DNA from 3 places in the Kluyvera sp. 1366 genome. Region 2 is predicted to be linked to each of the others. Evidence: predicted binding sites of a transcription regulator. Region 2 holds the regulator's gene; each other region holds the start of a gene.

Region 1 (6,341 bases), on a different contig from region 2:
GAACGAGCAGTACACCAAAACTCAGCCGCACTCTGTGGAAATGCCAAATATCGGCAACCAGAAAATGACGGAGTCGGATATGTGGGGTGCAACACCGTTTGATCAGCTGGCGTGCCGTATTGCCTTTAAAGGCATGCGTTACGATGGTCTGTTCACCGTGCCGGATACCGATAAATCCCTCAGCTTCCCAGGTTCACTGGGCGGTATGAACTGGGGCGGTATCTCGTTTGACCCGAACAACCAGTACATGTTCGTTAACGACATGCGTCTGGGCCTGTGGGTACAGATGATCCCACAAGACACCAGCAAAACGGCGGCCAGCAACGGTGGTGAAGCTATCAACACCGGTATGGGTGCGGTTCCGCTGAAAGGCACACCGTACGCGGTGAACAAAAACCGCTTCATGTCGCCGCTGGGCATTCCGTGCCAGGCTCCGCCGTTCGGTACGCTGTCAGCGATTGACATGAAAACCCGTCAGATCGTGTGGCAGGTGCCAGTGGGTACGGTAGAAGATACCGGTCCGTTTGGTATCAAAATGCGCGCGAAAATGCCAATTGGTATGCCGACCTTAGGCGGCACGCTGGCAACGCAGGGTGGCCTGGTGTTCATCGCGGGTACGCAGGATTACTATCTGCGCGCTTTCGATAGCTCAACCGGTAAAGAAGTGTGGAAAGCACGTCTGCCGGTCGGCAGCCAGGGCGGTCCAATCAGCTACGTTTCGCCGAAAACCGGCAAACAGTACATCCTGATCTCCGCAGGCGGTGCACGTCAGTCGCCAGACCGTGGTGATTACGTGATTGCTTACGCGCTGCCAGACAGCAAGTAAGTTAAAAAAAGAGAAAGGCCGACATCATGATGTCGGCCTTTTTTTATAACCCTCCGTGGCACATCTCTTCCTTTAAGGCACCTTAATTACTGCTGCTTAGAAGGGCGACGGCTTTTTTGACCTCCTTTTCTTCCAGCTTCCCTGGCTCTTTCAGGATCGTTTCTGAAATTACCCCCACTGACTTTGCCGCCAGCGCTACCGGCTTCCCTGGCGCGCTCCGGGTCCTCTGCAAAGTTCCCGGCACCACCTCGTTGCTTTTTTTGTGTCATAGCAGAGACCTCATCTAAGGGTGTTTTCTTCGACGTGGACTAGCTAGCCACATAATGAGTATAGTCAATCAGTTACGCTCTGCCTTGAGAGATCTCCGATAACCTATTCACCGTCTCGCCACAGCGATTGCAGCTCGGGGGGCGCCAGTTGTTCGGGAATTAAAATCACGAAACTTCCCGCTTCGCGATGGGTAGCATAGGTGATTTGAATGCGGTAGTAGCGCTGATCGCCACGACCGACATTTGCCGCCTGATCTTCCGTTTCCCCCAACGGCATTGCCTGTTCCAGTACTTCGCAGACGCGCTGCTTTTGCGGTTCCGGCAGTTCCCCCAGCGCAAAGCGCCGTTCGCCGCGCAGTTTAGGGATAAAAGCGATTCCGCCTTCCCGCGCCAGCTCGATGATTGCGTCATCGGTCAGTTGGATGTCCATGTTACGCCTACCTGCTGCCAGGCGGATTGAATCTTTTCCGCCACTGAGCTGTTGAATCGTTGATTGGCGTGCTGCACGGTAAAGCGCGCAAAGGTGCTGAAATCGGCATCCTGCGGCAGCGTTTTGTCGCACAGCGTGTCGTACCAGGCTTGACCGGCCTGTTCCCACGCAAAGCCGCCCAGCGCTTTAGCGGCGAGGTAAAAGGCGCGATTGGGAATGCCGGAATTGAGGTGCACGCCGCCGTTGTCGTCACGCGTTTCGATGTAGTGCGCCATATCGGCCGGTTGCGGATCTTTACCCAGCACCGGATCATCGTAAGCCGTTCCCGGTGACGACATCGAGCGCAATCCGCGCCCGTTGATGCCCTGCGCCAGTAAACCTTCGCCGATAATCCAGTCGGCCTGATCGGCGCTCTGCTTGAGGTGAAATTGCTTCACCAGCGAACCAAACACGTCAGACATCGATTCATTCAGCGCGCCTGCCTGCTGGAAATAGATCAATCCCGCTTCGGTTTCTGTCACGCCGTGCGTCAGCTCGTGCGCCACCACATCCAGCGCGATAGTGAAGCGATTGAAAATCTCGCCGTCACCGTCACCAAACACCATCTGCTGCCCGTTCCAGAAGGCGTTCTGATACTCCTTGCCGTAATGCACGGTGCCATCGAGCTTGAGGCCTTTATTGTCCAGCGAGTTGCGTTGGTAGATTTGCCAGAAGAAATCGTAGGTAATGCCGAGATAGTTCCAGGCTTCTTCGGCTGCAACATCACCATTTCCCGGCTGGCCTTCTTCGCGCACCAACGTGCCGGGCAGATTTTGCGTTCCTTCGGCGTCATAGATAGCACGCAGCACCGTGCCTGGCTGAGCGGTGGCGGTGCTTGCTGGTTTAGCGTTATGTTCGCCCATCAAGTGCTGGACGTGGGTGAGGGTGCGGCGCGCGTAGTCTTGTTGCGCGCCGGAGCAGTTATCAATGATATTGCGCAGAATGTAGGGAGGAATAACGCTGTAAGACATAAAAAAACTCCTGGCCGTTTAGGTACATGCCAGAAGTATAGTTTTCCCGCTATGAACGCGCTTTGCGGCTCCGGGATTTCTGCGGTTCGAGTGCGGTAACCTGGCTTTCCACCCAGCCATCGTCCAGCCGGGTGCGCAGCAAGTCGCCTTTGCTCAGCTGTTGGGTTTTCTTCACCACCTGACCTTGGGTGTCGGTGGTTACGCTGAAGCCACGCGCCAGCGTCGCCAGCGGGCTCACGCCTTCCAGCTGTGCCGCCAGCGTGCCAAAGCGCTGACGATTGTGATTGAGCTGCTTCTCCATGCCCTGCTGTAAGCGATAGTGCCATTGCTGGAGCTGCTGCTGAGCGCGCAGAATACGTCCCTGCGGCTGCTGGGCGTTAAGGCGTTGCAGCAGGCGATCCTGCTGACGATTGGCCACACGCATGCGCTGGTCCATTGCTTCACCGAGACGGCGCTGCAGCTGTAAGAGCGCGGTTTGCTGGCGTGCCAGACGCAGCTGTGGATGCTGCTGCTGCAAGCGGTGCTGAATGCGCGTGAAGCGACGCTGCTGCTGAGCCAGATAGAAATCCATCGCCATCTCCATGCGCTGCTGCTGCGACTGCAAACGACGCAACAGTTCAAGCTGATTACGGCTCACCAGTTCTGCCGCAGCAGACGGCGTCGGCGCACGTAAATCCGCTACGAAGTCAGCGATAGTGACATCGGTTTCATGCCCAACGGCGCTGACAATCGGCAGGCGGCTGGCAAAAATCGCCCGCGCCACGCGCTCGTCATTGAAGCTCCACAAATCTTCCAGCGAACCGCCGCCACGACCGACAATCAGCACATCACACTCATCGCGCTGGTTAGCCAGCTCAATGGCACGCACAATGCCAGCCGGCGCATCCACACCTTGCACCGCGGTGGGATAGATAATCACCGGCAGTGAAGGATCGCGTCGATGCAGCACGCGCAGCACGTCGTGCAGCGCCGCGCCGGTGGCGGAGGTAATCACGCCCACCTGACGCGCCGGATCCGGCAGCGGCTGTTTGAACTGTTGATCGAATAAGCCTTCCGCGGCTAAACGCGCTTTCAGCTGCTCGAATTGCTGCTGCAGCAAGCCTTCACCGGCCGGATGCATGCTTTCGATAATCAGCTGATAATCGCCGCGCGGCTCATACAGCGTGATGCTGGCGCGCACTAACACTTGCTGGCCATGTTGCGGACGGAAGGTGACGCGACGATTGCTGTTGCGGAACATCGCGCAGCGCACTTGTGCGCCATCATCCTTCAACGTGAAGTACCAATGACCGGAAGAGGGCTGAGTGAAATTTGAAATTTCAGCGCTGAGCCACACCAGGCCCATCTCATTTTCCAGCAGTTGGCGCACCGTGGTGTTCAGGCGGCTGACGGTAAAAATATTGGCGGTTGGCGGTAGCGACATGTGATGTAGATCAAATTTTAAATCAGAGGGTTAATCAACTGATACTACATTGCTTGCCCTGAGGATCAAGACATTTTCTGAAAAAACACTGGAGGCAATCGGTTTCGGCCTGTATAATGCCGCGGCAATATTTTATCTGTTTTAATCGCCCCCAGGTGGAGATATTGCAATGTTAAGAATCGCTAAAGAAGCCCTCACATTTGACGACGTTCTGCTCGTTCCCGCTCACTCCACTGTCTTACCGAACACCGCTGATCTCAGCACTCAGCTGACGAAAAACATCCGTCTGAACATCCCCATGCTCTCCGCTGCAATGGACACCGTGACCGAAGCCGGTCTGGCAATTGCGCTGGCGCAGGAAGGTGGTTTGGGCTTTATTCACAAAAACATGTCAATTGAGCGCCAGGCGGATGAAGTTCGTAAGGTGAAAAAACACGAAAGCGGCGTCGTTACCGATCCACAAACCGTGCTGCCAACTACCGCGCTGGCGGCGGTGAAAGAGCTGACCGAACGTAACGGCTTCGCCGGCTACCCGGTCGTGAACACCGACAACGAGCTGGTGGGCATCATCACGGGCCGTGACGTGCGTTTTGTTACCGACCTGACCTTACCAGTTTCCGCAGTGATGACCCCTAAAGAGCGCCTGGTAACGGTGAAAGAGGGTGAAGCACGCGAAGTTGTGCTGCACAAAATGCATGAAAAACGTGTTGAGAAAGCGCTGGTTGTTGATGACAGCTTCCACCTGCTGGGCATGATCACCGTTAAAGACTTCCAAAAAGCCGAACGTAAACCTAACGCGTGTAAAGATGCGGAAGGCCGTCTGCGCGTAGGCGCTGCGGTTGGTGCCGGTGCGGGCAATGAAGAGCGCGTTGATGCGCTGGTTGCTGCCGGTGTTGACGTGCTGCTAATTGACTCATCACACGGTCACTCTGAAGGCGTGCTGCAGCGTATTCGTGAAACCCGTGCAAAATATCCGAACCTGGAAATCATCGGCGGCAACGTTGCCACCGGCGCAGGCGCATTGGCGTTGGCGCAGGCCGGCGTGAGCGCGGTGAAAGTGGGGATCGGTCCTGGCTCAATCTGTACCACGCGTATCGTCACTGGTGTTGGCGTGCCACAGATCACCGCGGTTTCTGATGCGGTTGCCGCGCTGGAAGGCACCGGCATTCCGGTTATCGCTGATGGCGGCATCCGCTTCTCTGGCGACATCGCTAAAGCGATTGCAGCAGGCGCAGCGGCCGTCATGGTCGGTTCTATGCTGGCTGGTACCGAAGAGTCTCCGGGCGAAATCGAGCTGTATCAAGGCCGTTCGTTCAAGTCTTATCGCGGTATGGGTTCACTGGGCGCGATGTCCAAAGGCTCTTCAGATCGTTACTTCCAGAGCGATAACGCCGCTGACAAACTGGTACCGGAAGGTATCGAAGGCCGCGTTGCCTACAAAGGCCGCCTGAAAGAGATCGTGCACCAGCAAATGGGCGGCTTGCGCTCTTGCATGGGCCTGACGGGTTGCCAGACCATTGACGATCTGCGCACCAAAGCGGAGTTTGTGCGTATCAGCGGCGCGGGCATCAATGAAAGCCACGTGCATGACGTGACCATCACCAAAGAGTCACCAAACTACCGCATGGGTTCATAATCCCGTAAAATTTAGCGCCCGGCACCCGCCGGGCGCTTTTATTATTAAGTCCATCCCAATGGAAACGCCTCAATGACGACTGAAAATATTCATAAACATCGCATTTTGATCCTCGATTTTGGTTCTCAGTATACGCAGCTGGTTGCGCGCCGCGTGCGCGAGCTGGGTGTCTACTGCGAACTCTGGGCGTGGGATGTCACCGAAGAGCAAATTCGCCAGTTTAACCCGAACGGCATCATTCTCTCTGGCGGTCCGGAGAGCACCACCGAGCTGAACAGCCCGCGTGCGCCGGAATACGTGTTTAACGCGGGTGTGCCAGTGTTGGGCGTCTGCTACGGCATGCAGACCATGGCGATGCAGTTGGGCGGCAAGGTTGAGGGCTCTAACGAGCGCGAATTTGGTTATGCGCAGGTTGAAGTGCTGACTCAGAGCGCGCTGGTGCGTGACATCGAAGATGCGATTAGCGCAGCAGGTAAACCGCTGCTGGACGTTTGGATGAGCCACGGCGACAAAGTCACCGCCATCCCAGCCGGTTTCGAAACCGTTGCCAGCACCGAAACCTGTCCGTTTGCCATCATGGCTAACGAAGAGAAGAAATTCTACGGCGTGCAGTTCCACCCGGAAGTGACGCACACGCGTCAGGGCCTGCGCATGCTTGAGCGTTTCATTCGTGACATCTGCGGCTGTGAAGCGCTGTGGACACCAGCCAAAATCATCGAAGATGCGGTTGAGCGTATTCGTCAGCAG
Region 2 (6,341 bases):
GTCGAACATTCGTTTAAAACGTTCGCCATATTTCTCAGCCAGCTGCGGCCACGCCGCCTGAAAACGTTCATACCATGCCATTAACGTCGTATCGTAATCTGCGCCAAAGTTATGCCAATCTTCCATGACGAAATGTGGCTCACTGGCATCAGCGATTTGACGGACCGACGGCAGACAACCGTTCGGGAAGATATATTTATCAATCCACGGATCGACATTCATATCCGTTGTGAGGGCACCAATGGTGTGCAGTAAAAATATGCCGTCTGGTTTGAGATTGCGGTCAGCAACATCAAAATAAGTGGCATAGTTTTTCGGCCCGACATGTTCAAACATTCCGACAGAAACAATGCGATCATATTGATTATTCAGGTCGCGATAGTCCTGCAGTAAAATAGTGACATCCAGTCCTTCACAGCGTTGTTGTGCCAGTTTTTGTTGCTCTGCAGAAATAGTGACGCCATGCACCGTGACGCCATAATGGCGTGCGGCATATTCCGCCAGTCCGCCCCAGCCACAACCGATATCCAACAGCGTCAAGCCCGGTTCAAGTTGTAACTTGCGGCAAATCATATCCAGTTTGGCCTGCTGCGCGTTTTCCAACGTATCAGCATCTTTCCAGTAGCCGCAGGAATATTGCATATAGGGGTCAAGCATCAGTGAGAATAGATCATTACCCAGGTCGTAATGCTCTTTACCCACAATCCAGGCGCGTTTTTTCGATTGCAAATTAGTAAGACGCGCGGCGGCGATGCGCAACGTATCTTTAAAATGCCGCGGTAATTGTTTATCCAGATGGTGTTTTAAAACGCGATGGAAGAACATATCAAGCTGTTCGCACTCCCACCAACCATCCATGTAACTTTCACCTAATCCGAGCGATCCTTCCTCGAGCACGCGTTTAAAAAAATCTGGATGCTTTACCTGAATATCCCAGGGACGAGTGCCATTAACTGCAATATCAGCACGCTCTAGCAGTTCATTGACGATCCGAAACCAGTGGTTTTCTTCAAGGCTCAATTCTTCTATAACAGATGAACTCATAGCTTCTCCATCACCTTCCGATCTGAACCTGAGAAAAAGAATAGCCAATTTCCCAAGACCTGTGAGAGAACTCACGGAAAATCCGTGCGCCAGAAATCCGACGTTTTACAGAGGCATGAATTTGAATAGAAAAGTTGGACGCCGCACTGGAGTATCGTGCAGACGCCATCCCGCGACAGAGTCGCTAAAGGTATTACATTTATATTATTGATTTAATACAGAATTACTGACCCACTGAGTATATGCTCACGTGGGTCAATATTCAACGGGTTATCGTTAGTTTGCTAACGAAAAGCGTTGGCTTAGAGATTATCTTCGCAGGGACGGGAATTGTGGGCAATATCACTTTGTGCGTTTGCCGATCGCTGGCAGACAAAGCCCACCCACGCCAGTACCACGGTGGCCACCATCACTAATGTGGTGTTGAACAGCGCCTGCTCAAGGCCGGCGGAGACCAGCAGGCTGGCGACAAAGCACAATCCTAACTGGAATAAATTCTGTAATCCTGCCGCTTTACCGGTGGCGTGCGGGAAGGGCGCTAATGCGCTGGCCACCACAATCGGATAGATCGCGCCATTGGCCAGCGCCATGCCGCAGAAGGGCATCAGCAGCACAAACAGCGGCGCTGAAGGCATCAGGGCGATGACAAACAGACTTAGGATGCTCAGACTGTACAGCACCAGCAACCACGGCAGCAGTTGCGCGCCCTGATAACGATTTAACAGCGTGCGGCAGCCAAAGCCGCCAATCAGAAACGCAATGGTCTGCGGAATATAGCTCAGGCCAATATCACCCGGCGTCAGGCCAGCTGCGGCGAGAATGAAAGGTGAGCCCGTCAGCCACGCGAAAAAGCTCGCCGAACATGCCGAATAGATTAAGACGTTACCGCTGTAGACGCGGGTACCCAGCAAAGTCAACCAGCCGGGTTGTTTGCCTGAGGCAACTTTCTCGCGCTTAGGCGAGGTTAATTGCAGCGTACCGATCAGCAACACTACGGCAACCAGCGTCAGCGTGATAAAGATGCTGCGCCAGTGGAAGTGGCCGATCAGCCAGGCGCCGAGCAGCGGTGCCAGCGCCGGCGACAGCGCAACCAGCGGCATAATCGTTGCAAACACTTTATTGGCTTTCGCTTTTGGATAGTGATCCACCACCAGCGCCTGCCAGCTTACGGCAGCCGCACACACGCCAATCGCCTGCATAAAACGCAGCGCCAGCATCAGGCGGACATCGGTCACCCACAGCATTCCCAGACAACCGAGGGCGAAGATGGCAAGGCCCGCCAGCAAAATCGGCTTACGTCCATAACGATCTGATAGCGGTCCCCAAAATACCTGGGCACAGGCAAAACCGCCGAGAAACAGACTCAGGCTGGCGCTGATGGTGCCGGGTGCGCTAGCAAAATCACGCTGCATATCGCCAAAGGCGGGCAAATACATATCCGTGGCAAGAAAGCCGAGCATGCTGAGCACGGCGAGATAAGGCATAAATGCTTTAGATGACAACATGTTGATTCTCTTTTGGGCAGGGTGAACGCCGGGGAGTGTAAAAGGATGCGGCGCGCTTTGTGAAACGCTAATATTTGCATGGTGCTGTTAAAATTTTTGAAGGCAAATTTATGTGGTCAGAATATGCGCTTGAAGTGGTGGATGCAGTAGCGCGCACCGGCAGTTTTAGCGCGGCAGCGCAGGAACTGCATCGCGTGCCCTCTGCCGTCAGTTATACTGTGCGCCAGCTGGAAACCTGGCTGGCGGTGCCGCTGTTTGAGCGCCAGCATCGGGAAGTGGTGATGACAGCGGCGGGCGAGCATTTTGTGCGGGAAGGCCGATCTGTTATCAAAAAAATGCTGGCCACTCGCCGACAGTGTCAGCAACTGGCAAATGGCTGGCGCGGCGAGTTGAGCATCGCGGTTGACTGCATTGTAAAACCGCAGCGCACGCGACAGTTAGTGAAGGACTTCTATCGCCATTTTCCCGATATGGAGCTGATTATCAGCTACGAAGTGTTCAACGGCGTGTGGGATGCGTTGGCTGATGGTCGGGTGGATGTGGCGATTGGCGCAACCCAGGCCATTCCGGTGGGCGGACGTTTTGCCTTTCAGGATATGGGCGCGCTGAACTGGCGTTGTGTGGTGAGCCCTGATCATCCGCTGGTTAACAGCAAGGAGCTGGATGATGAAACCTTGCGGGCGTGGCCATCGCTGGTGCTGGAAGATACCTCGCGTGCGTTACCGCGCCGTATGACATGGACGCTGGATAATCAGCGGCGGTTGGTGGTGCCAGAGTGGGAAACCGGGATGGATTGTTTGCTGGCAGGATTGTGCGTCGGCATGGTGCCTGGCCATTTGGCGCGTCCACTGCTGGACAGCCAAAAACTGGTCGAGCTGGCGCTACCGCAGGCGTTTCCGGACAGTCCGTGCTGCGTTAGCTGGTCAGAACAGCGCGCGTCACCGGCGCTGGCGTGGTTACTGGCTTATCTCGGGGATGCGGAAACGCTGAACCACGAATGGCTCAGCGAAGTGTCGGCTTAGCGGCGGTAGTCGCGGAACGGACCGTACGCCACCGAACGACGTTCAATCAGCGTTGGCTGGACTTCGATAGTTTGCGGATCTTCGCGCTTGCTGGTGATGCGATCCAGCAGCATTTCCAGCGCTTTTTCGCCCAGTTCAGCTTTCGGCTGGTGCACGGTGGTGAGCGCTGGTGTGAAATAGCGCGCGTTGCGCACGTTATCGTAGCCAATCACCGAGATATCCTGCGGTACGCGCAAACCCATCTCATCAGCAGCGCAAATCGCGCCCATCGCCATGATATCGCCACCGCAGAACACCGCGGTTGGACGCTGTTTCTGATTTAAGATCTGTTGCATCGCCTGATAGCCCGATTCAGGCTCAAAGTCGCCCTGAACCACCCACTCCGGACGCACTGTAATGCCCGCTTCGTTCATTGCCTGCAGGAAGCCAGCATGACGTCCACCGCCGGTGTTGCGCTCCATTTGGCCAGGAATGGCACCGATATCGCGATGGCCACGTTCAATCAGATAACGCCCGGCAAGATAGCCGCCCTGAAATGCATTGTCCTGCACGGTATCGGTGAAATCACCGCGTGACGCGCCCCAATCCATCACCACCATGGGGATATTGCGGTTCTCTTCCAGCATCTGCAGCAAATCGTCTGGATATTCCGAACACATCACCAGCAAGCCGTCGACGCGCTTTTGCGCCATCATCGACAGGTAAGCGCGCTGCTTTTGCAGATCGTTGTGAGCATTGCCGAGAATCAGCGTATAGCCGCGTTCGAAGCAGCGGTTCTCCACCGCTTCGATAATTTCAGCGAAGTAGGGCGCTTCGCTGGAGGTCGCCAGCAGACCCAAGGTTTTGGTGTGATTGACTTTAAGACTACGCGCCACGGCACTTGGCGAGTAATGTAATTCTTTGATCGCTTCCCATACGGCGTTACGCGTCTCTTCCGCAACGAAACGCGTTTTGTTGATGACATGCGAAACCGTGGTGGTTGAGACACCCGCGCGTTTTGCGACATCTTTAATTGTTGCCATGAAAATGGTGCTCCTGGGCTTATCGCAACTTACTGATAAGTATATTGTTAAACGTTTGCGTCTGCTAATGCTTTTACAGCCCAAAAAAGCGGGCAAAACGGTATGTTCTAGCAGGCGAAATCACTTCATCACGCTGTAAATACAGCCTGCGCAAAATCTGTTGCGCAACGAAAGGCGGCGATTCTAGCAAGCTGGCGCGGATAACACGAGATTTTTGCCTATTGCTATGCGAAAATCGTCTTAACCCTAATAATTGTGTGACTAAGGAGTTGTGATGAATACCGACCTGAAGCTGGCGCTAATGACCACTGTTGGCGCACTGTTGATGATTATCGCCTTCAGCTTTACCGCGATCATGCATTAACAAAAAAGCCGGAGCTGACAACAGCATCCGGCTTTTTTATGTCTGTTGCGCAACAGCTAGCGAATGGTTTTTGGCGTCATCATACGACGCGCGCCCACATAGTGTTTCTGCCAGTAATCCTCACCCAATGCGCTAATCTGAATATCTTTGCCGGTACGCGGCGACTGAATGAATTTGCCATTGCCAAGATAAACGCCCACATGGTCGGCGGTACCGCGATTGTTGATGCGGAAGAACACCAGATCGCCTTTCTCCAGCATTTCACGCTTAATCGGTGCCGCATCACGCAGGTGATACATCTCATTGGCGGTGCGTGGCAGTTTGAATTTCACCAGATCTTTATAGGCGTACCACACCAGGCCGCTGCAATCGAAACCGGTGTGTGGCGAAGCGCCGCCCCACTGATAAGGTTTGCCGAGTTGACCCATTAATTTGGTCATCGCCGTTTCACGCGCTTTTTGATAACGCTGACGGTGCGCTTTACTCATTTTGATGCCGGTCAGCGCTAAGGCTTCATCATTGACGGCGATCTCTGGCGTTTTCTTCGCTAAACGTTGATGACCGTATTTCTTAGCAGAAAGTTTTAACGGGGATTTTTTGCTGGTGGTTTTGTGCAGCGCGGTTTCTGTTTTGCTCTGTTTTTTGAGTTTGAATTTTTGAACAGCAGTCAGGCGCGATTTTTTGGTGGTGGTCTTCACCGGACGTCGTTTGCGGCGCTCGTCTTCACGTGCGCTCTTTTTCTCTGCTTTAAGCGAACTGGCGTTAACGGGCGCATGCGGAGATGCAGCGGCCACATTAAAGAACAGTTGGGCTAAAGCCAGTATGAAAAGCGTAATTAGTAGACGCATAATCCGGTTACAGGTTAAGCAGGCTGAATCAAAGCAGACTGCGGAAAAGTGAGAGAAATCTGATCAAGTGACCAGCGCCGAGGCAATTCTAATCCACTTTTTTTACAAAAGGTAAGGCCTTTTTCTATTAATATGTTACCAGATTGATTCTGTAGCAAAAATGAGCGATTTCAGCTGGTTAACACAGCGAAATTATTGCTAATTATTAATTTATTAATGCCAATTAATGATATGAAAATGTTATTTGTCATGCGTTAACTTAACAAACATGGCGATTAGCCAGTGCAAACGCAAAATCCCGTTTTCAGTCCGGGAGCGAAATCGCTACAATAAACAAACACGAAGTAGAAGATTAAGGAAGGCAATAATGAGTACTGTTGAAAAAATTCAGCGTCAGATCGCAGAAAACCCGATTCTGCTGTACATGAAAGGTTCGCCAAAGCTGCCAAGCTGTGGTTTTTCGGCGCAAGCCGTGCAGGCGCTTTCTGCGTGTGGCGAGCGTTTCGCTTACGTGGATATTCTGCAGAACCCGGATA
Region 3 (6,341 bases), on a different contig from region 2:
GCCGCTATCGCCCAGCGCCTTACCTTCGCCCAATCGATTAATCATGCGTTCAACCCGCTTCACCGGACCGATGATCATCCCCGTGAACAGCAAAACCAGCACCAGGCTAATCAGGAACAGAATCAGCGCCTGCCAGCCAAAAAACTGACCGCGATCGGCGATTTCACGCTGCAGCTGTAAGCCGCGCGAAAATACCACTTCACGCGTTGCCTGCACCATTTGCGTGTTGGTATCGGAAAAACGCTCCAGCGCGCTGGCGGCTTGCGCCTCAGGATTGCCGTTATCGCACTGCAGTTGCTGCAGCGAAGGCAAGGTGGTTTGCAGCACTTTGAAGGAAGGCAGATCGGGCAAACTGGCAGCGTGACTGCTGAGCATTTGGCCGTAGCGCGTCCACTGCGTTTGATACAGCTTCGCCAGCGACGCATCGCCGAGCACGCAATATTGGCGGTAGCTGCGCTCCAGCTCCAGCGCGGTACGCGCCATCGCTTCGCTGCGACGCACATCGGTAAAGGTATTGCGGTTGGTATCCGCCGCCTGGTTGCTTAACGCCGAAAGACTTTCCCACGCTTGCCACGCCAGCACCAGTAACGGTAGCAGTACCAGCAGGAAAGCCATTAACACTAACTGCCGCAGGGATCGGGGAAACAGACGCCATTTCATCACAACCGCGCTTCCTTAAATGTGAGCTGCAGGCATGCTAGCGAAGTATCAAAACGGAAGAAAGGCCAGATATGAAAACGGCAGGCCTTTTGGCCTGCCGTGAGAGCGACGCCGCAGCATCGCTTGCAAAATAGGTGGAGCCTAACTCAACGTTGCGTCCGATGTTTGATAACGTTGCAAAGCAAACGATTATCGGTGAGGTGGACGACAGGCTCCGTTTGGTGCGTCATTCGGTTTTTATGAGCTCAGCCGCTGAAGCGGGGCAATCATAAACAGGTGAATGAGCCACGTAGGGAGTATAGCAAGTATCGTGCCAATAAATAAATAGCGTTTATTATCAGAGGAATGCCAGAGACGAAGCACTCTCCCAGAGAAAAGCGGACCGGACGGTCTGTGAAAAGTGTCGCTGATTAGCAACGTGTTTGTCGTGGTAATTTACTTGCTATATAAATCAATCAGTTAAATGTCACCTTTTGACGACAACGTATTGGCGGGATTGTCGTTATTTTCCGACAGTTTAGAGATTATGCGGATTTTAGTAAGGTCGCCATGAATGGCGGACCTGCAAAACGCGCAGAATAAAAAAGGCCGCTGTTTAGCGGCCTTTGTTTTGTTATCCCAACTGCTTACGCGCGTTGCGGAAGATACGCATCCACGGGCTGTCTTCGCCCCACTCTGCCGGATGCCAGGAGTTGCTCACGGTACGGAACACACGCTCTGGGTGCGGCATCATAATGGTGACGCGTCCGCTCTCGTTGGTTACCGCAGTGATGCCGTTAGGCGATCCGTTCGGGTTAGCCGGATAGCTTTCTGTCACTTTGCCGAAGTTATCGACGAAGCGCAGCGCCACCAAACCTTTGCTCTCCAGCTGTGCCAGATGCGCGCCGTCACGCACTTCGACATAACCTTCACCGTGCGATACCGCGATTGGCATATGCGATCCGACCATGCCATCCAGCAGCAGCGATGGGCTCGCCGCTACTTCAACCAGGCTGAAACGCGCTTCGAAACGCTCGGACTGGTTGCGCACAAAGCGTGGCCACAGCTCGCTTCCCGGAATCAGCTCGCGCAGGTTCGACATCATCTGACAACCGTTACACACGCCAAGTGCCAGCGTTTGTGGACGATGGAAGAAGTTTTCGAACTCATCACGCACGCGACCGTTGAACAGGATGGATTTCGCCCAGCCTTCACCCGCGCCCAGCACGTCACCGTACGAGAAGCCACCGCAGGCGACCAGCGCCTGGAACTCTTCCAGACCGCGACGGCCCGCCAGCAGATCGCTCATATGCACGTCAACTGCAGTAAAGCCCGCACGATGGAAGGCGGCGGCCATCTCTACGTGTGAGTTAACGCCCTGCTCACGCAGCACTGCCACACGCGGACGTGCGCCCGTCGCAATCATCGGTGCCGCAACATCTTCTTCTGGCTTGAAGGTCAGATGGACGTTCAGACCTGGGTCGTTATCGTCTTTCTTAGCTTCATGCTCCTGGTCGGCACAGGCTGGGTTATCACGCAGACGCTGCATCTGCCAGGTGGTTTCTGCCCACCAGGTACGCAGCGTGCTACGGCTTTCGCTGTACACCGCGCTGTCGCCAGAGCGGATCACGAAGCGATCGCCTGGCAGGGCTTTACCAATCACGTGCAGGTTAGCGCTCAGACCGTGGTCAGCGAACACCTTCTCGACGGCTGCATGATCCGCTGCGTTGATCTGCAGCACCGCGCCCAGCTCTTCGGTGAACAATGCGGCTAACGCATCGCTGCCCAACGCGGCAATATCGGCTTCGATACCGCAGTGACCGGTGAAGGCCATCTCCGCCAGCGTGACCAGCAGGCCGCCGTCAGAACGGTCGTGGTAAGCCAGCAGTTTCTGCTCGGCCACCAGCGCCTGAATGGCGTTGAAGAAGCCCGCCAGCTGCGTAGCATCACGCACGTCGGCAGGCTTATCGCCCAGCTGACGATAAACCTGCGACAGCGCAGTCGCGCCAAGGGTGTTCGCGCCGTTGCCGAGATCCACCAGCAGCAGCAGGTTGTCTTGATCCGCCTGCAGCTGCGGCGTCACGGTGCGACGCACATCTTCCACGCGCGCAAAGGCGGTGATCACCAGCGACAGCGGCGAGGTCATTTCGCGCTGCTCAGTACCTTGCTGCCAGCGGGTTTTCATCGACATCGAGTCTTTGCCCACCGGAATGGTGATACCCAGCGCGGGACACAACTCTTCGCCGACCGCTTTAACCGCCGCGTACAAGCCCGCGTCTTCGCCTGGATGACCGGCGGCGGCCATCCAGTTCGCAGAGAGCTTAACGCGTTGCAGCGAACCAATGGAGGTTGCGGCGATGTTGGTCAGCGCTTCACCGACGGCGAGGCGACCTGAAGCCGCGAAGTCGAGCAATGCGACGGGTGCACGTTCACCAAGCGAGAAGGCTTCACCGTGATAGCTATCGAGGCTGGCGGTGGTGACGGCGCAGTTCGCGACCGGAATCTGCCACGGTCCTACCATCTGATCGCGCGCCACCATGCCGGTTACGCTGCGGTCACCAATGGTGATCAGGAAGGTTTTTTCCGCCACGGTCGGCAGGTGCAGCACGCGATTCACCGCATCCGCTACGCTAATCCCGTCACGCTGCAGCGCTTCGCCGTTGGCCTGCTGGCTGGCAACATCACGCGTCATCTTCGGTGTTTTGCCCAGCAGTACGTCGAGCGGCATGTCGATTGGCTTGTTGTCGAAATGGCTGTCGGCGAGGTTCAGATGCAGCTCTTCGGTGGCTTCACCGATGACCGCATAAGGCGCGCGTTCACGCTGACACAGCTCGTCAAACAGCGCCAGTTTCTCCGGCGCGACCGCCAGCACATAACGTTCCTGCGACTCGTTACACCATACTTCCAGCGGACTCATGCCTGGCTCATCGCTTAGGATGTCGCGCAGGTTGAAGTTACCGCCACGATTACCGTCGCTCACCAGCTCTGGCATGGCGTTCGAAAGGCCGCCCGCGCCGACGTCGTGGATGAACAGAATCGGGTTGGCTTCGCCCAGCTGCCAGCAGCGGTCGATCACTTCCTGGCAACGACGTTCCATCTCTGGGTTGTCGCGCTGTACTGACGCAAAGTCGAGATCGGCATCCGATTGGCCTGATGCCATTGACGATGCCGCGCCACCACCCAGACCGATGTTCATAGCCGGGCCACCCAGCACGATCAGCTTGGCGCCGACCACGATCTCGCCTTTCTGCACGTGATCGGCACGGATGTTACCGATGCCGCCCGCTAGCATGATGGGCTTGTGATAGCCGCGCAGCTCCACGCCATTGTGGCTGTTGACGCGCTCTTCGTAGGTACGGAAGTAGCCGTTGAGGGCTGGACGACCAAATTCGTTGTTGAACGCCGCGCCGCCCAGTGGACCTTCGGTCATGATATCCAGCGCGGTGACGATGCGATCCGGCTTACCGAAATCCTCTTCCCACGGCTGTTCAAAGCCTGGAATACGCAGGTTCGATACCGAGAAACCGACCAGACCGGCTTTGGGCTTCGCGCCACGTCCGGTTGCGCCTTCATCACGGATTTCGCCACCAGAACCGGTCGCGGCACCCGGCCATGGTGAAATGGCGGTTGGGTGGTTATGGGTTTCGACTTTCATCAGGATATGTGCGGCTTCCTGATGGAATTCATATTCGCCCTTCTGCGCATCGGCGTAGAAGCGGCCAACCTCAGAACCTTCCATTACCGCAGCGTTGTCTTTATAGGCAGACAGCACGTGCTCAGGATTGTGTTCAAAGGTGTTTTTAATCATTTTAAATAGCGACTTCGGCTGCTTTTCGCCGTCGATAATCCAGTCGGCATTGAAGATCTTGTGACGACAGTGCTCGGAGTTTGCCTGCGCAAACATGTAAAGCTCGATGTCGTTTGGATTGCGGCCCAGCTTAGTAAAGGCATCAAGCAGGTAATCGATCTCATCATCAGCCAGCGCCAGGCCCAGCGTGGTGTTGGCCTGCTCCAGCGCGCGGCGGCCTGCGCCCAGCACGTCAACGCTTTTCAGCGGCTGCGGCTGATGGTGAGCAAACAGCTGCTGCGCATCGTTGAGATCAGCGAACACCGTTTCCATCATGCGGTCATGCAGCAGGCTCGCCAGCTGCTGCCACTGTGCTTCCGTCAGCTCAGGTGCCTGCACATAGAAGGCCATACCGCGCTCAAGACGCAATACCTGTGGCAGATCGCAGTTATGGGCGATGTCGGTGGCTTTCGATGACCACGGTGAGATGGTGCCGGGACGCGGCGTTACCAGCAACAGACGCCCTTGTGGCGCGTGTTCGGCGAGAGAAGGACCGTATTTCAGCAGGCGTTGCAGGCGGGCTTGCTCATCCGCGCTGAGCGGTGCACTAACATCGGCAAAATGGACGTACTCGGCGTAAATATCACTCACCGGAAGGTGAGCGTCCTGAAAGCGGGTCAGCAGTTTGTTTACACGAAATGCCGACAGAGCGGGCGAACCACGCAGAATTTCCATCATTAAAGATCTCTCGTCTTTGAAGTGCCGGGCGACGCTTCATTGGGCGCAACAGGGGAAAACGGGCGGTATTATAGAGAAACAGCTCGGGTTACGAAACCGTTTGCGCATAAATTCTGGCGCCTGGCGTTTGGCTGAATTTTGCACAATTCTTGCTATAAAAGTTGCCCTGCCCCTTTTTGTTGCGCAAAATGCCCCTCGCTCTGGGAGTTAAAACAACATAAATACTGCCTTTAAAAGACAGAGGCCTGTGAGCCATTACGAGACAACTATTTGAAACGCCTAAAAATAAACTATCTGTTTATCGGTCTGATCACCGTGCTACTTGCGCTAGCATTGTGGCCTTCAATCCCGTGGTACGGGGGCGGAACAGACGCGCTATCACAGATCAAATCACGCGGAGTGCTGCGCATCAGTACCGTTAACTCTCCGCTGACTTACTACACCATTAACAATGCACCAGCCGGTATGGATTACGAGCTGGCGAAGCGCTTCGCCGATTACCTTGGCGTAAAACTGGAAGTTGAGGTGCGTCCTAATCTCGGCGATCTGTTTGACGACCTCGATGACGGTAAAGCGGATTTGCTGGCGGCCGGCTTGATCTACAACAGCGAGCGCCTCGCACACTACCAAAGTGGCCCGAGCTACTATTCGGTGTCCCAGCAGCTGGTGTACCGCATCGATAAGCCTCGTCCGAAGAATCTCGGCGATCTCAAAGGCCGCCTGATTGTGCAGTCCGGTTCGGCATATCTGTCAACTTTACGTTCCGCCAAAGCTGACAGCTATCCCGATCTCGACTGGGCGATCTCCACCGATCAGGGTCAGAAAGCGCTGCTTGAAGCGGTTGCTGACGGCAAACTCGATTACACGGTGGGCGATTCGGTCACCATCGGCCTGCTGCAGCGCATTCATCCGCAGCTGGCGGTGGCGTTTGATGTGACTGACGAAGAGCCGGTCACCTGGTATTTACCGCGTAACGAAGACGACAGCCTGAGTGCGGCGATGCTCGACTTCTACAGCCAGATGGGCGAGGAAGGCACGATGGCGCGGCTGGAAGAGAAGTATCTCGGCCACGTTGGCACCTTCGATTACGTTGATACCCGCACCTTCCTGCGCGCCATTGATAACACGCTGCCGGATATCAAACCGCTGTTTGAGAAATATTCCGCCAGCATGGATT

The links. The regulator PurR, encoded in region 2, represses purine synthesis genes. The targets are predictions, from matches to a motif close to CANGCAAACGTTTGCNTG.
Positions count from the first base shown of each region.
Region 1: the regulator PurR is predicted to act here: its motif matches at 4,050-4,067, upstream of guaB (IMP dehydrogenase).
Region 3: the regulator PurR is predicted to act here: its motif matches at 5,254-5,271, upstream of purL (phosphoribosylformylglycinamidine synthase).

Region 1 is NZ_JBTRDW010000003.1:397,153-403,493, reverse strand. Features, by position in the region: gene ACVLVH_RS08690 (glucose/quinate/shikimate family membrane-bound PQQ-dependent dehydrogenase) at 1-826, shown strand, start outside; gene ACVLVH_RS08685 (con-10 family general stress protein) at 913-1,095, opposite strand; gene ACVLVH_RS08680 (protealysin inhibitor emfourin) at 1,199-1,525, opposite strand; gene ACVLVH_RS08675 (M4 family metallopeptidase) at 1,510-2,535, opposite strand; gene xseA (exodeoxyribonuclease VII large subunit) at 2,585-3,958, opposite strand; gene guaB (IMP dehydrogenase) at 4,128-5,594, shown strand; gene guaA (glutamine-hydrolyzing GMP synthase) at 5,667-6,341, shown strand, end outside.
Region 2 is NZ_JBTRDW010000006.1:43,363-49,703, reverse strand. Features, by position in the region: gene cfa (cyclopropane fatty acyl phospholipid synthase) at 1-1,044, opposite strand, end outside; gene punC (purine nucleoside transporter PunC) at 1,347-2,549, opposite strand; gene punR (DNA-binding transcriptional activator PunR) at 2,660-3,571, shown strand; gene purR (HTH-type transcriptional repressor PurR) at 3,568-4,593, opposite strand; gene cydH (cytochrome bd-I oxidase subunit CydH) at 4,868-4,957, shown strand; gene ACVLVH_RS14340 (C40 family peptidase) at 5,014-5,805, opposite strand; gene ACVLVH_RS14335 (Grx4 family monothiol glutaredoxin) at 6,170-6,341, shown strand, end outside.
Region 3 is NZ_JBTRDW010000003.1:441,103-447,443, forward strand. Features, by position in the region: gene ACVLVH_RS08840 (sensor histidine kinase) at 1-663, opposite strand, end outside; gene purL (phosphoribosylformylglycinamidine synthase) at 1,274-5,164, opposite strand; gene mltF (membrane-bound lytic murein transglycosylase MltF) at 5,435-6,341, shown strand, end outside.